Linked DNA regions of Chlorobaculum tepidum TLS. The protein of the gene in region 2 interacts with the protein of the main gene of each other region in a pairwise test. Links are inferred from orthologs where the notes say so. Each region holds a gene or a part of one and is shown on either strand. Other genes may lie near its edges.

The links.
Region 1: the proteins of rho (region 2) and nusG interact in binary tests that used the Escherichia coli proteins (3 or more experiments, as listed by UniProt). The link is inferred for Chlorobaculum tepidum TLS from one-to-one orthologs.

Annotation. Positions count from the first base shown.
Region 1 is NC_002932.3:147,707-154,929, forward strand. What follows is about bases 3,795-6,721. They hold nusG (transcription termination/antitermination protein NusG), read left to right. Parts: upstream 3,795-4,933; coding sequence 4,934-5,509; downstream 5,510-6,721. Other genes in these bases: AYT24_RS00730 (SDR family NAD(P)-dependent oxidoreductase), read left to right, coding at 3,795-4,135; secE (preprotein translocase subunit SecE), read left to right, coding at 4,715-4,906; rplK (50S ribosomal protein L11), read left to right, coding at 5,564-5,989; rplA (50S ribosomal protein L1), read left to right, coding at 6,056-6,721. In the rest of the region: AYT24_RS00720 (septum formation initiator family protein), read left to right, coding at 756-1,064; ispG ((E)-4-hydroxy-3-methylbut-2-enyl-diphosphate synthase), read left to right, coding at 1,257-3,341; more of AYT24_RS00730, read left to right, coding at 3,338-3,794; more of rplA, read left to right, coding at 6,722-6,745; rplJ (50S ribosomal protein L10), read left to right, coding at 6,770-7,223. UniProt on the Escherichia coli protein: Part of the processive rRNA transcription and antitermination complex (rrnTAC). The complex forms an RNA-chaperone ring around the RNA exit tunnel of RNA polymerase (RNAP).
Region 2 is NC_002932.3:273,590-281,711, forward strand. The notes cover bases 1-2,821. They hold rho (transcription termination factor Rho), read left to right. Parts: upstream 1-676; coding sequence 677-1,966; downstream 1,967-2,821. Other genes in these bases: AYT24_RS01300 (bifunctional folylpolyglutamate synthase/dihydrofolate synthase), read left to right, coding at 1-386; AYT24_RS01320 (bifunctional nuclease family protein), read left to right, coding at 2,709-2,821. Outside these bases: more of AYT24_RS01320, read left to right, coding at 2,822-3,323; outer membrane protein assembly factor BamA, read right to left, coding at 3,422-5,932; AYT24_RS01330 (isoprenyl transferase), read right to left, coding at 5,968-6,765; Asp-tRNA(Asn)/Glu-tRNA(Gln) amidotransferase subunit GatA, read left to right, coding at 7,021-8,122. UniProt on the Escherichia coli protein: Facilitates transcription termination by a mechanism that involves Rho binding to the nascent RNA, activation of Rho's RNA-dependent ATPase activity, and release of the mRNA from the DNA template.

The DNA.
Region 1 (7,223 bases), 120 kb from region 2 along the record:
AGGCCATCGAGCTGGTGATCGAGGCCATCGGCATGGCTGGCTACAAAGCTGGTGCGCCGACTGACAGGGGAGGCCTCGGCGATGGTCATGTCATGATCGCACTCGATCCGGCCAGCTCTGAGTTCTACGACGCCGAAAAGAAAAAGTACGTTTTCAAGAAATCCTCCGGACGCGAACTTTCGTCAGAAGAGATGGCCAGCTACTGGGCCGACTGGGCGAGCCGCTATCCGATCATCTCGATCGAAGATGGCATGGCTGAGGATGACTGGGAAGGCTGGAAGATGCTGACCGACAAGATCGGCGGCCGTGTGCAGCTTGTGGGTGATGACCTGTTCGTGACCAACAGCAAGCGCCTTGCCGAAGGTATCGAGAAGGGCGTCGGCAACTCGATTCTCATCAAGGTCAACCAGATCGGCACTCTGACCGAAACCCTTCAGGCCATCGAGCTGGCCAAGCGCAACGGCTACACCTCGGTCATCAGCCATCGCAGCGGCGAGACCGAAGACACCACCATTGCGCAGATCGCCGTGGCGACCAACGCCGGACAGATCAAGACCGGCAGCATGTCGCGCTCCGACCGCATGGCCAAGTACAACGAGCTGCTCAGAATCGAGGAAGAGCTTGGCAGCACGGCGCTCTATCCGGGCATCGGGGCCTTCCGGGTCTGACGGCGTCGGATTGCTGTTTTTGGAATCATTTCGAGGCGCCATGCCTGGCGATCTGGCAGGCATGGCGCTGAAAACTGCTACTGGCCCATGACGAAATACCTGACGGAACTCTGGGACCTCATCCGGCTGAATCCGAAAAAGTTCGTGATTCGGGCCCTCCTTGTGCTCGCAGCCATCGGATTTATCTTCGGTGATTTTGGCTTGGTGACCCGCATTAGCATGGAGTTGGAGAACCGGAAGCTCGAAAAGCTTCTGGCCGAAGAGCAGGAGAAGATCGTTGAGCTCCGTAGTACGATCAAAAATGCCTACCAGCCCGACAGCGTCGAAAAGGTGGCTCGGGAACGCTTCAATTTCCACAAAAAAGGCGAGACGGTATTTATCATAAGGGAGAAGTGACCCCGAACGAGGCCTGAAAGTGGACGTTGTGAACAGATGGTGAACTCAAAAGCATCGTCTTTCCGGTTTTCCTTTTTCATTCATAATTCGGCATTTATTATTCTCTTTCCCCCATCTTTCTCCCGCCTTTTATTTATCCCGGCCATTGGCTACCTTCAGGATCATCTTCAATCACTTTCAACCAGCCGTCTTATGAGCGAAGAGCGTCTTGTTTCAGGCAATATCATCGATTATCCGGCGCCAGTGTACAGTTATCGCCGGCGAGTCACCAGGGAAGTCCCTTTCGGGACGATCTTCCTTGGCGGATATTTGCCGATCCGGGTGGAGTCCATGATTACCGCTCACACGATGGATACGGCGGCTTCGGTGGAGCAGTGTCGGCGTTTGTACGAGGCGGGGTGTGAAATCATCAGGTTGACCGTGCCGACCGAGAAAGATGCGGAGAATCTCAAAAACATCCGTGAGCAGCTCCGGCGGGATGGTATCGACACGCCGCTGGTGGCGGATATTCATTTTTCAGCCAAGGCGGCGATGAAGGCGGTGGAGTTCGTCGAGAACATCCGTATCAATCCCGGCAACTACGCCACCGGCGCGAAGTTTTCGAGCAAGGATTACACCGATGACGAGTATCGCGCTGAACTCGACAAGGTACGTGAGGAGTTCACGCCGCTGGTGCGAAAGGCCAGGTCGCTTGGCGTCTCCATGCGCATTGGCACCAACCACGGTTCCCTCTCCGACCGCATCGTGAGCCGCTACGGCAATTCGCCGGAGGGCATGGTCGAGGCGGCGCTCGAATTCTCCAGAATCTGCGAGGACGAAGGCTATTACGACCAGCTCTTTTCGATGAAGTCATCGAACGTCAGGGTGATGATCCAGGCCTACCGGCTGCTCGTCGCCCGTGCCGATGCGGAGCTGCGCTACGCCTACCCGCTGCATCTCGGCGTGACCGAGGCGGGTGATGGCGACGAGGGGCGCATCAAGTCGGCGATGGGCATCGGCGCTTTGCTCGAAGATGGTCTCGGTGACACTATTCGCGTGTCGCTCACCGAAGATCCGGTCAACGAGGTGCCGGTTGGTTTCGCTATCGTCAAGAAGTACAACGACATGCTGCTGGTGCGGGGCGACCGGGCGCATCTTCCGGTCAAACACGTGATTGAGCACGAGCGCAAGAGCGCCGGACATGTGCAGCTGCCGTTCGAGCCGTTCAGCTACTCGCGGCGTCCTTCCATCAGCATCGATGGTGCGGGCATACCGGTCGGAGGCGATGCCTTGCCCGGGGTTGAAACTGCTGCCCATGCGCCCATCACTGATACGGAATCGCTCCGCGACGAGATTCTCGCGAGGCTCGATCCGGGCAAGCCGGAGGATGCGATCCGCTCGGAGCTGGTCAGTGTTGGCGTCGGTAGTGCCGAAGATATTTCGTTGCTCAAGGCATTGCTCGATTCGCTGGGAAATTTGCGCGAAAAGATTGTCGTTTCGACTGCCGATACCTCGATTGTTCCGGCGTTGTTGCCGCTCTGCGGGCGAGTGCGGCTCGATATCGTCGAAGGTGAAACGCTCGGCACCGGCTTGATTGAATCGCTCCACGACAGGAACGCCGCTATCGAGTTCTGCTTTATCCACGAAAAATCTTCGGAGAATGTGCCTGCCGAGGTGCTGGTCCGTCTTGCTGCCAAGCTGAAAGCGAGAGGGTTGCAGCGGGTCATGCTCTCTATCGTTTCCGATGCACCGCTCTATTCTACCAGAAAACTCGCGCTCGAGCTGAAAAAAGCCGGGCTCGACTATCCGATTGCCGTGCGTTACCGTCGGCTCGACGGTGAGCGCTCCGGCGTGCTCATCCAGAGTGCCATTCAGGCGGGCACCTTGTTCTGCGACGGTATCGGCGACCTCATTGCGCTTGAGACGAATATGCCAGCCAGCGAAGAGGTGAGCCTTTGCTTTAACATCCTTCAGGCGGCCAGAATCAGGATGTCCAAAACCGAGTTCATCTCCTGCCCTGGATGCGGACGAACCTACTTCGAGCTTGAGAAGACCACGGCGCTCATCAAGCAGCGTGTCTCGCACCTCAAGGGGTTGAAGATCGGCATCATGGGCTGCATCGTCAACGGCCCCGGCGAAATGGCCGACGCCGATTTCGGCTACGTTGGCTCCGGTAAGGGGCGCGTCAGCCTCTACGTCGGCAAAGAGTGTGTCGAGGAGAACATCCCGGAGGCAGAGGCGCTTGAGCGGCTGATTGAGCTGATCCGGCAGAACGGCAAGTGGGTTGATCCTGTATGAGCTTTTATACGCTGATTACGGGCGCGTCCACCGGTATCGGCCGGCGACTTGCTGAAGAGTTTGCCTCGATGGGCGACAACCTCGTGCTGGTTGCCCGCTCGCAGGATAAGCTTGAAACGCTGGCTGCGGAGTTGCGTCGCTCATGCGGTATCGAGGTGCAGGTCTGTTGCCAGGATCTTGCGGAGGTTGGCGCTGCGTTGAAGGTTTTCGGATTCTGCGAGGAGAGAGGGCTGCCCATCGATAAACTGGTCAACTGCGCCGGATTCTCCATAGCGGGCAACTTTGAGCGGATGGACGAAGAGACGTTCGTGCAGATGGTCTTGGTCAATATGGTCGCCGTGGCTGCGCTGACCCGCCGGTTTCTTCCGGCGATGCGCGCCCGCCGCCGGGGTGTGGTGATCAATATCGCTTCGCTCGCCGGATTCCAGGGTGTGCCGGGTATGGCCGGCTACTCCGCCAGCAAGGCGTTTGTGGTCAATCTGACCGAAGCGCTCTCTGTCGAGCTTCAGGGCACTGGCGTCCGAATCTTCGCCGTCTGTCCCAGCTTTCTCGACAACGATCTCTTTTACAGCCGTGCCGGTCATGACCGGAGCCGCATCGTCACGCCGGTTTCCAGTCCGGAGGTGGTCGTGAAGGCCGTCCACCGCGGACTCGACGGAAAACAGGTGCTGATTCTGCCGACCGTTCTGGATCGTCTCATGGTTTTTGTCCAGCGTTTCACACCACGGAAAATCGTGGTGTTGCTGGCCGATATCTTCGCCGGAGCCAGGGAGAGGGGGGGGAGTAATGGGTGATGACTGTACGTGCCGTGTGGTTTTCCTGTCGCGATTTCCGTCATTTATGCTCATTACGCCCATCAAGTTCACTTTGGCCGCGGTTTTTCATGAAATTTTTATTTTTTCCTTTTGCATTTTTTGATCAGGCTGTGTTATATTACCGGCCCTGTATTTTTGGTGAGCTGCTGGTGTAGCTCAATTGGTAGAGCAGCTGACTTGTAATCAGCAGGTTGCGGGTTCGAGTCCCATCACCAGCTCGAAGCGCCAGTACATGGGTAGGTAGCGAAGCGGTCAAACGCAACAGACTGTAAATCTGTCGACATATGTCTTCGGAGGTTCGAATCCTCCCCTACCCACTTGCTTTTGTTGGTGACAAGCTGATGTAGCTCAGTCGGTAGAGCACTTCCTTGGTAAGGAAGAGGTCATCGGTTCAAGTCCGATCATCAGCTCCGGTTCCTGGGGGAGCGGTATACGTCAGTAGCTTAATTGGTAGAGCAGCGGTCTCCAAAACCGCAGGTTGGGGGTTCGAGTCCCTCCTGACGTGCAGGCAGGCTGGATTTGAATGCTGTTCACGATCTTTTACCTCGTTGCTCAATCATGAAGAAATATATCGAGAAGGTTGATAAGTACTATCGTGATGTTGTTGGCGAGATGCGCAAGGTGTCGTGGCCGACAAGGGAGGAGGTGAAGGATATGACGATTGTTGTGTTGACGGTTTCAGGTATTCTTGCCTTGTTTACCTTTGTGGTGGATTGGGTCATCAGTACGGTGATGGGGAAATTATTGTAAGACTAAGGAGATTTTCGAGGTAACGAGATGAGCGCCAAAAAAAAGGTGGTGAAAGAACAGCATCCCCCGCAACTTCATTGGTACGCTCTCAGGATCTATTCTGGCCATGAGCGCAAGGTCAAAGAGAGTATCGAGATGGAGGTCGAGCGATGCGGTCTTTCCGAAAGCATCAAGCAGGTTTACATCCCCTACGAACGTTTCGTCGAGGTTAAAAACGGCAAAAAGCGCAGTCTGACCAAGAACGCTTTTCCCGGCTACGTGCTGATCGAAGCCGTGCTCGACAAGCAGACCCGAAACCTGATCATGGATATTCCGTCGGTCATGGGCTTTCTCGGCGTCGATGATAATCCCACTCCTTTGCGTCCCGATGAGGTAGAGAAGATTCTCGTCCCCGGTGGAGCGATCGAGCACCGTGCGGTGGTTGAAGCTCCTTTCAAGGTCGGCGATTCGGTCAAGGTGATAGATGGGCCATTCAGCTCGCTGACCGGGATCGTGCACGAGGTCTGCACCGAGCGGATGAAAGTCAAGGTCATGATCAACTTCTTCGGCAGGAGCACCCCGACCGAACTCGATTTTTCCCAGGTCAAGCCCGTTTCGCAATAACAGGGATCACAGAGGTCATAGTATTCATTCAAGCTGTTGAAAGAGAGATAATTTATGGCAAAAAAGATAACAGGGTTCATCAAGTTGCAAATTCCTGCAGGAGGCGCCAATCCTGCACCCCCCGTCGGTCCGGCGCTTGGTCAGAAGGGTGTGAATATCATGGAGTTCTGCAAGCAGTTCAACGCCAAAACGCAGTCTGAGGCTGGTATGATCATCCCTGTGGTGATCACGGTTTACTCCGACAAGTCTTTCACCTTTGTCACCAAAACGCCGCCTGCCGCCGTGCTCCTGCTCAAGGAGGCCAAGCTGCAAAAGGGTTCCGGCGAGCCGAACCGCAACAAGGTCGGTACGGTCACGATGGATCAGGTGCGCAAGATCGCCGAGCTGAAGAGGCCCGATCTGAACTCCATCGATCTCGAAGGTGCGACCCAGATGGTTATAGGCACGGCCCGCAGCATGGGTATCGTCGTCGAGGGCTGAGAAGCAAGTTTTTTTCGTGGGAGGCCTGACAAGCCGCTTTTACAACCACTAATATCATAAATGTCAATGGCAGGAAAGAATTACAGAAACGCAAGTGCAAAGGTGAACCGCGCTCAAGAGTATGAGCTCGCGGAAGCCATCGAGAAGGTTAAGGAGATCACCACCACCAAATTCGACGCCACGGTCGATGTTGCCATAAAGCTCGGGGTCGATCCCCGTCATGCCGATCAGGTCGTTCGTGGAACGGTCATGCTTCCTTACGGCACGGGTAAAACCGTTTCCGTCCTGGTTGTCTGCAAAGAGAACAAGGCGGAAGAGGCTCGCGAGGCTGGCGCTGATTTCGTTGGTTTCGAAGACTATATCGAGAAAATCCAGAACGGCTGGACCGATGTCGATGTGATCGTTGCGACTCCCGACGTTATGGGCCAGCTCGGCAAGGTTGCCCGAATCCTCGGCCCTCGCGGCCTGATGCCGAACCCGAAATCGGGTACGGTCACGATGGATGTCGCCAAAGCCGTCAAGGAGGTCAAGGCAGGTAAAATCGAGTTCAGGGTCGACAAAGCGGGCAACATCCACGCTCCGGTCGGCAAAGTTTCCTTCGATAGTGCAAACCTTGCTGGTAATATCACCAGCTTCATCAAAGAGGTCGTTCGCCTGAAGCCGTCGGCTGCAAAAGGTCAGTACCTCCAGGGGATCACCATTTCGAGCACCATGTCCCCCGGCGTGAAGGTGAAGAAGGATAAATTTGTTGCCTAACATTAAAGATTGTGCACCGATATGATGAAGCGTGATACAAAAGAGCAGATCGCTCAGGAAATAGCAGAGAAGTTCCAGAAGTCACAGGGCTTCTACTTTACCGAGTTTCAGGGGCTCGATGTCCAGAAGATGAGCCAGTTGCGCCTCGAGTTTCGCAAGGCCGGTATCGAGTACCGGGTGGTCAAGAACACCCTGATCAAAAAGGCGCTCAAGGATGCCGCCGACGTCGACAAGCTGGCTGCTGGTTTGAAGAACACCACCGCAGTAGCGTTCGCTTACGACGATCCGATCGCTCCGGCCAAGATCATCAAGAAGTTCAGCAAAGACAACGAAGCGTTGAAGTTCAAGATGGCCTCTATCGATGGACAGGTGTTTGGTTCCGATTCGCTGCCCCAGCTCTCCGAGATGCTCAGCAAGACCGAGAACATTGGTCGCCTTGCCGGCCTCTTGAACAACATGGTTGCTTCTGTGCCGATGG
Region 2 (8,122 bases):
ACAATCCGGAAGGGATGCAGAAAACCGCGCAGTCGATTCTGGAGCTTCGAAACTGCTTCCGCTTCCTGTACGTGATCATTGGCGTTGCGGCCGACAAGGATGCTGCCGGTATCGTTCACCATATCGCGCCGATTGCCGACGAAATTGTCGCTGTGGATCTGCCGGTGGAGCGGAGTCTTCAGGCGGAGGTGCTCGAGCGGTTGTGCGTGGAAGCCGGGGCGCAGTATGTCAGCTCGCGCCACTCGGCTGCCGAGGCGCTGGAATTTCTCGATCAGCGCGTCGAACCCGAAGATATGATTCTGGTGACGGGTTCTTTCTATCTTTCCGGAGAGGTGGCGGCGATGGAGCGGTTTCGTTCACCGGGTGCATCGGCCGGCGCGATATGATTCATCTGTTTTTACATAAAATATTTTATATTCGTGTTGACCTCTGAGATTCTCCAGCCAAGGCAGGAGCCTTCCGCTGGCGGTTCTCCTGGTAAATACCGGTTTCATTACATACCATCTTACCTCATACGGCTTCTTTTCTCATTTTCATGTCGCTTTCTGCAGGATCGAAGGTGTCATTCACCATATCCGGCGGCCATCGACGATGATCCCGTTGTTTCTCCTCAGTGATTACGCATGAGGCAGTTCTTTTACTGCATCCTTAACCATTAAGCGTTGACCAATCAATAATGTCGAACAATTCGGTATCCAAAGGCCTGGACATCAATGCACTCCAGAAGAAAAAGGTTCATGAACTCAATGCCATCGCCAAAGAGCTTGGCGTGATTACTGCCGGTTTTCGGAAGGAGGAGTTAATCTACAAGATTATCGAGGCGCAGTCCCTGAAAAATCCTGATTCCGAGAGTGGACAGGTAATGGTCAATACCGGAGTGTTGCAGGTCATACCCGAAGGCTACGGTTTCCTGCGATCCTCAAACTACAACTACCTCTCTTCCCCCGACGACATCTACGTTTCTCCTTCACAGATCAAGCGTTTCAACATGCGAACCGGCGACACCGTCTCCGGTCAGGTCAGGGCGCCGAAAGAGGGAGAGCGCTTCTTTGCGCTGCTGAAGATCAACACCATCAACGGAAAGGATCCCGAAGTGACCCGCGAGCGTCCTTTCTTTGAGAACCTGACGCCGCTCTTTCCCCATTCGCGTCTCAAGCTCGAAACCCGTCAGAACGAGTACTCCGGGCGCATCATGGATATTTTCACGCCCATCGGCAAAGGCCAGCGCGGCCTGATCGTCGCCCAGCCGAAGACCGGTAAGACCATTCTGTTGCAGATGATCGCCAACGCCATCATCAAAAACCATCCGGAGGTTTATCTCATCGTACTGCTTATCGACGAGCGCCCTGAGGAGGTGACCGACATGGCTCGCAGCGTGGAAGCGGAGGTGGTCAGCTCGACCTTCGATGAGGATCCGGAGCGGCACGTGCAGGTGGCCGACATGGTGCTTGAAAAGGCCAAGAGGCTGGTTGAGGTTGGTCACGACGTGGTGATTCTGCTCGACTCTATCACCAGACTCGCCCGCGCGCACAACACCATCATTCCGCATTCCGGCAAGATTCTCTCCGGTGGTATCGACGCCAACGCGCTCACCAAGCCGAAGCGCTTTTTCGGCGCGGCGCGAAATATCGAGGAGGGGGGCAGTCTAACCATTATCGCCACGGCGCTGGTCGATACCGGTTCGCGCATGGATGATGTTATCTTCGAAGAGTTCAAAGGTACTGGTAACATGGAACTTGTGCTCGACCGGCGTCTTTCGGAGCGCAGAATCTTTCCGGCCATCGATATTCTCCGCTCGGGAACCCGAAAAGAGGAGCTGCTGTTTACCCAGGAAGAGCTGTCGCGTACCTGGCTGCTTCGGAAATACCTCGGCGACAAGAACCCCATCGAATGTATGGAGTTCATGCGTGAGAAAATCGTTGAAACCAAGGATAACAAGGAGTTCTTCAAGTACATGAATGCCTGACCTGATTGATCGGGCTGATTCTGCGAATCCGTCGAATTGGCCCATCGGATTCAACTTGCCGCTGTTTCCGGAGTAAAAGTGTCCTCCGGTATTTTTAATTTGGAAGAATTCTCTTGAGGCCCTATATTACTTGCCTTCTAAAACAAAGGAAAGAATTTACTATTCATGCCCTGCGGAAAAAAAAGAAAACGCCATAAAATGGCAGTACACAAACGCAAAAAGATGCGCCGTAAGAACAGGCACAAGAAGCGTTTGCGGTACCAGAACAAGTAGGCTTGTAAAAAGCCGTGAAGCTTGGTTGAGAATATAGCTCAGTCGGTAGAGCAACTGCCTTTTAAGCAGTGGGTCGAAGGTTCGAGTCCTTCTATTCTCACTGGGTACAAGTTTGTTCCCTGAAATACATGCAAAATGCCCGAGTGGTGGAATTGGTAGACACACCATCTTGAGGGGGTGGCGCCGTTAGGTGTAGGAGTTCGAATCTCCTCTCGGGCACATAAACAAAAAAGCCGCAATACGCGGCTTTTTTGTTGTCGTGAAGAAGCTCATCTTCAAGCATGCGGCTTCCTGTTCCGGCGGGTCGTTCCCTTGAGGGTGCTTGCTCTGCAGAGTCGGCCCTTAAGGTTCACGCCGACAAATAAACAGAAGCGCTCCTCTTTGATTGAGAAATGTTTAACGGTACTTTTTCGTTACAGACTCACGGCATAACACCGCTTCCGTTGAAACGATAACTGTTCCTGACATTATGCACAAACTTCAGGTTGATATTCTCGGATTGTCAACGAGTCCGCATACCAACGGCGCCTACGCCTTGATTCTTTATGAAGTAGAAGGCAAACGCAAATTGCCGATCATTATTGGTGGGTTCGAGGCCCAGGCTATTGCGCTCAAGCTCGAAAACATAAAGCCGCCTCGCCCGTTCACTCATGACCTGTTCAAGCAAGTTGCCGATGCTTTTGATCTTCATGTCAATGAAGTGCTCATTGATGAACTGCACAACGAAACCTTTTATGCGAAAGTTATCTGTGAGATGGGGGGAGTGGTGCATGAAATTGATGCGAGGCCGAGCGATGCCATTGCTATAGCGGTTCGTTTCAGTGCTCCGATTTTCGTTTCGGAAGAGATCATGAACGAGGCGGGCATTGTCGAAGAGCGGCCCAAAGAGGATGAAGAGCAGCCTGCCGCCGAAGAGGTTGTCGAGCATCAGGGGGCAGCGCCGGAACCGGCCCAGGGCGAATCCGTTGCCGAGGAGCTGAACCGGAAGCTCGAAGAGGCGATCAACCGTGAAGATTACGAGGAGGCGGCGCGAATAAGAGACGAGCTTTTGCGTCTCAGGAAGGGCGGTAAAGGTGAGGCATAGCCTCCATTAGTGTGCCCGCCAAATCCTTTCGGAGCCATAAAAAAGCCATGACTAAAAACTTTTTAGTCATGGCTTTTTTAGTTTCCAGAAAAGAGCGGTCAGTCGTTGGGCTGACCGAACGAGAAGGTAAAGTTCCAGCCCTGCGGCTTTTTGCCCGGTTCAGACGGGACGGAGTCAAAGCCGTAACCGTAGTCGATGCCGATCTGGCCGATGATTGGCAGATAGAGCCGCAGACCGATACCGGCTGATTTTTTCAGATCGGTCAAATTGAAGTCGGAGGCGCTGGCCCAGAGGTTGCCCGCTTCGGCAAACGCCAGGGCATAGATGCTTGCCGATGAACTCAGCGTGAGCGGATATCGAACTTCGGTGGTAAACTTTGAATAGACTCGTCCGCCGTACAGATCGGTTTCACCCTCGAACTGCTGACCGAGGCTGTGGTCGGGATAACCCCTGAGCGGAATGGTCGGCAGGGATGACATGCCGCTGCCACCCATGTAGAAGTAGTCGGTGTAAGGGATATAGTCGTCCTTGCTGAAGGTGTTGAGGTATCCCTGCTGCGCCGCGACGTTCACGACCAGGTTGTGCGAAACCGGGAAAAACCAGCTTGTTTTTCCGATCAGTTTGTAGAAGTTGATTGTTCCGGGTAACACGCCTCCAGCCAGCTGAGCGGTAAAGACGTTTTTGCTTCCATGTCGCGGATAGATCGGGTTGTCGATACTGTTTCTGCTGATTGTCTGGGTGATCGAGAACTCCTCGGCCTCTTCAGGCGCATTCGTCTCGTTGAGGAAGCTGACGAAGCCGCCCTTGGTATGCAGGTAACCCAGGCGCCAGCTGATAGCGAAATAGTCGTCTGGCCAGGTGAGTCTTCTTCCGATGGTGATGTCAGCGCCGTACTGGTTGATCGTCTTTGTGGAGAGGTTGCTGCTGGTCAGGTCGTAGGTCTGCTTGGTCTTGAAGGCGGTGAAGCCCAGAGAGGTATGGGTGCCGAACGCCCAAGGATCGCTTGCCGACAGCGAAAGGGTGCGATAGTGGTTCGATCCGAACTGCCATTGCAAAGCAAGTGTCTGGCCGTCGCCGTGAGGCAGGGGGTGGTATGCCGAAGGATTGAACAGGTCGCCGAACGAGAAGTTGTGGAAGGTCAGGCCGAGCGAGCCGGTGCCGCCGCTCGAAGCGCTGTAGCCGATGGCAGCGTTGAAGGTGTCGGTCTGCCGTTCAGTGACGTTGTAGGTCAGATCGACCGTGTCGTTTTTTGCGTTCGGCTGGATGTCCGGTGTCAGGGTTTCAGGGTCGAAATAGTTGAGCATCGAGAGCTCCCTGATGCTTCTGACGACGTTCTTCCGGCTGAAGGTATCGCCCGGAATGGTATAGAGTTCCCGCCGGATGACGTGATCCTTTGTTTTGGTATTTCCCTTGATGTTGATGATGTTCAGCGTGTAAGGGTCGCCTTCGGTCAGGGTGATGACCAGATCGACCTGATTTGGCTGTACCACCTGCTCTTCGAGCTGCGCCCTGAACGACAGGTAGCCCCGGTCGAGGTAGAGAGAACTGACGTCGGAGTGATCCTGCGAAAAATTCAGGCGTTCGTTGATCTTTTTGGCGTTATACAAGTCGCCCTTTTTGATGCCGAACGTTGTGTCAAGTATCTGGGTCGTGGCGAAATCCTTGGTGTTACCGATCCAGGTGATGTTCCGGATGTGGTATTTCGGCCCCTCATCGACGTAAATATCGAGGATCAGCCCCTTTTTGTCGTCGGTGTAGGTGATCGTGTCCTTGACGATGCGCGCGTCGCGATAGCCATTGTCGCGATAGAATTCAACCAGCAGGTTCTTGTCCTCCTCGAACTTGTCCTTGTCGAGCTTCGGCTGGCCGAAAATCTTGCGCCACCAGGAGTTCTGCGAGGTCTCTTTGAGAACTCCCCGGAGTTTGCTCTCTTTGAAAGCTGTATTGCCGTGGAAGCGGATTTTTTCGATGACAACCTTGCTGCCTTCGTGAATGGTAAAGATCGCTTTGACTTTGTTCTCGCCGATATTCTGAAGGCGGTACTCCACGCCGGCTGTCAGATAGCCTTTCGCTGCATACTGCTTTTCAATTCTGTTCTCGGCGTTCAACAGCTCCTGGTTGCTTATCCGGCGTCCGGGGTTCAGATTGGCGGTGTTCAGCAACTCCTTTGTTTTGAATTTGTGATTGCCCTGGAACTCGACGCTTTGGAGGACAGGGAGCTCGGTGACGACAAAGGTCAGCTTGATGTTGCCGCTGCCAAGATCGGTTTGTTCGATCTGGATATTGCTGAAATATTGCAGATTCCAAAGGTATTGCAACACGCCGGGAATCTCCTGACCCGGGACAGTAATCCGGTCATTGATTTTGATAGGCAGGCTTTTGAGCAATTCAGACTCCTTGATGGTCTGAAGTCCGCTGAAAGTAATTTCGCGAACGGTGAACGTCCGGGTTTCCTGTATGGGGGCTGGTGCCGGACGCGCCGTAACGGATCCGTTTGCCGGAGTCGAAGGCTTTGCCTTGGCGAAAACCGAAGATGAGGGGATGTTGAGCAGAGCCAGAACAATCAGGAGTGCTGATAACTTGTCTGGTGGAAATGGTGTCGTTTTCATGAAAGGGCTGATTGGTTCTGTGGTTCAGTTCGGTGTTATTCTACTTCATTGGTCTTCAGTTGCTCGCTGGTTTTGCCAAACCGCCGTTCGCGTTTTTGAAACTCCCGGATGGCTTCATACAATTCGTTGCGCCGGAAATCGGGCCAAAGGGTGTTACTGAAAATGATTTCGGAATAGGCGTTTTGCCAGAGCATAAAATTGCTGATGCGGTACTCGCCGCTGGTTCGTATCAGCAGATCAGGATCAGGCATTGATGCGGTTGAAAGATACGAAGCAAATAGATTTTCATCTATGGTTTCGGGATCGAGCAAACCCTGTTTTACCTGAAGGGCGATGTGCCGACAAGCCTGGGTGATGTCCCATTTTCCGCTATAGCTCAGGGCGATGGTCATGGCCATGCCTCGGTTTTTTCTGGTCAGCTCTATGGTTTCATCGAGTGTCTTGCGCACGTCATCGGGGATCATCTCCATATCTCCGATGACCTCCAATCGGATATCGTTTTCAAGCAGTTTCACGGCCTCTTTTCTGAGCACCTTGATGAGCAGCTTCATCAGGGCCGAAATTTCAGGTTTCGGTCTTTTCCAGTTCTCGATCGAAAAGGTGAACAGCGTCAGGTTTTCGATGCCGAGTTGCGAGGATGCCTCGACCACATCTCTCACCGATTCAACACCAGCCACATGGCCTGCAATGCGCGACTTGCCTTTGATTTTCGCCCACCGGCCGTTTCCGTCCATGATGATGCCGATATGTCGGGGAAGCACGCAGGATGATTTCAGCGTTTCCTGGATTCGGGTATCTTCAGGATCAGATTTCGATGTGAACCACTGGGGCATGTAAGAGTAGGAAAATCAATGGGTTAATGCTGTTCATCGGAACTCGCAGCTTTTAGAGGGGGGTTCGTTCTTATCCTTGAAGCGCGCAACCTCCATGAAATTGAATTATAGACAGTTATTTGTTATTATACAAGTTTGATGGCGGCAGAGCCCACTGGACTCTTCCGGCCGGCAGCGCCCTCTATCCGCAGGAGTTGTTGTCCCGCCGCAACATGCAGATGAACGATCTTCAATTTATAATCTAGCCGAATAAACGTGCAGTTTCATGGTTACGAGGACCTCAGGTCCAGACTGCTCTCAGGTGAGCTAACCTGTGAGCAGGTGATTTCAGATTATTTACAGCGCATCGATTCCAGCCGCGACGACAATATTTTCACCGTCGTGTTTCATGACGAGGCGATGGCTCGCGCCCGCGAGCTTGACAGCAAGCTTCAGCGCGGCGAAGCGCCCGGGGTGCTTTTCGGTATGCCGATTGCCATCAAGGACAACATTGCCATGAAGGGGGCGCCTCTGTCGTGTGCCTCGAAGATTCTCGCTGGTTACGAAAGCGTCTATGACGCTACGGTGATCAAGCGGATGCAGGCCGAGGATGCCATTTTTGTTGGACGCACCAACATGGACGAGTTTGCGATGGGCAGTTCCAACGAGAACTCCGCCATCGGCCCGGTACCCAACCCCTACGATAAAACCCGCGTGCCCGGTGGCAGCTCCGGCGGCTCGGCGGCAGCGGTGGCTAACGATCTCGCCATGGTGGCGCTTGGCTCCGATACCGGCGGTTCGGTTCGCCAGCCTGCAGGTTTCTGCAACATTATTGGTCTCAAGCCAACCTATGGCCGTATCTCGCGTTACGGCCTCGTCGCCTTCGCTTCGTCATTCGACCAGATCGGCCTGCTCGCCGCCAACTGCGACGACGCAGCGCTCGTGCTTGGTGTTATTGCCGGAAAGGACGAGCATGATGCAACCTCGTCGCACCACGACGTGCCGGAGTACGATACCGCGATGGATCACGTCTCCGTCGATGGGCTGCGCATCGGCGTGCCGCGCGCATTTTTCCCCGAGAGCCTCAATGCCGACGTGGCCGGAGTGGTCAAGGCAGGGCTGAAAAAGCTCGAAGAAGCGGGCGCGGAGCTGGTCGAGATCGACCTGCCGGAGAGCGATTACGCCATCGCGGCCTATTACATTCTTGTCACCGCCGAAGCCTCCTCGAACCTCGCACGGTTCGACGGCGCACGCTACGGCTACCGTTCTCCCGATTCGCCCGACCTTTCGAGCATGTACGTGAACTCGCGCACCGAGGGATTCGGCGCGGAGGTCAAGCGTCGCATCATGCTTGGCACCTACGTGCTTTCGGCGGGCT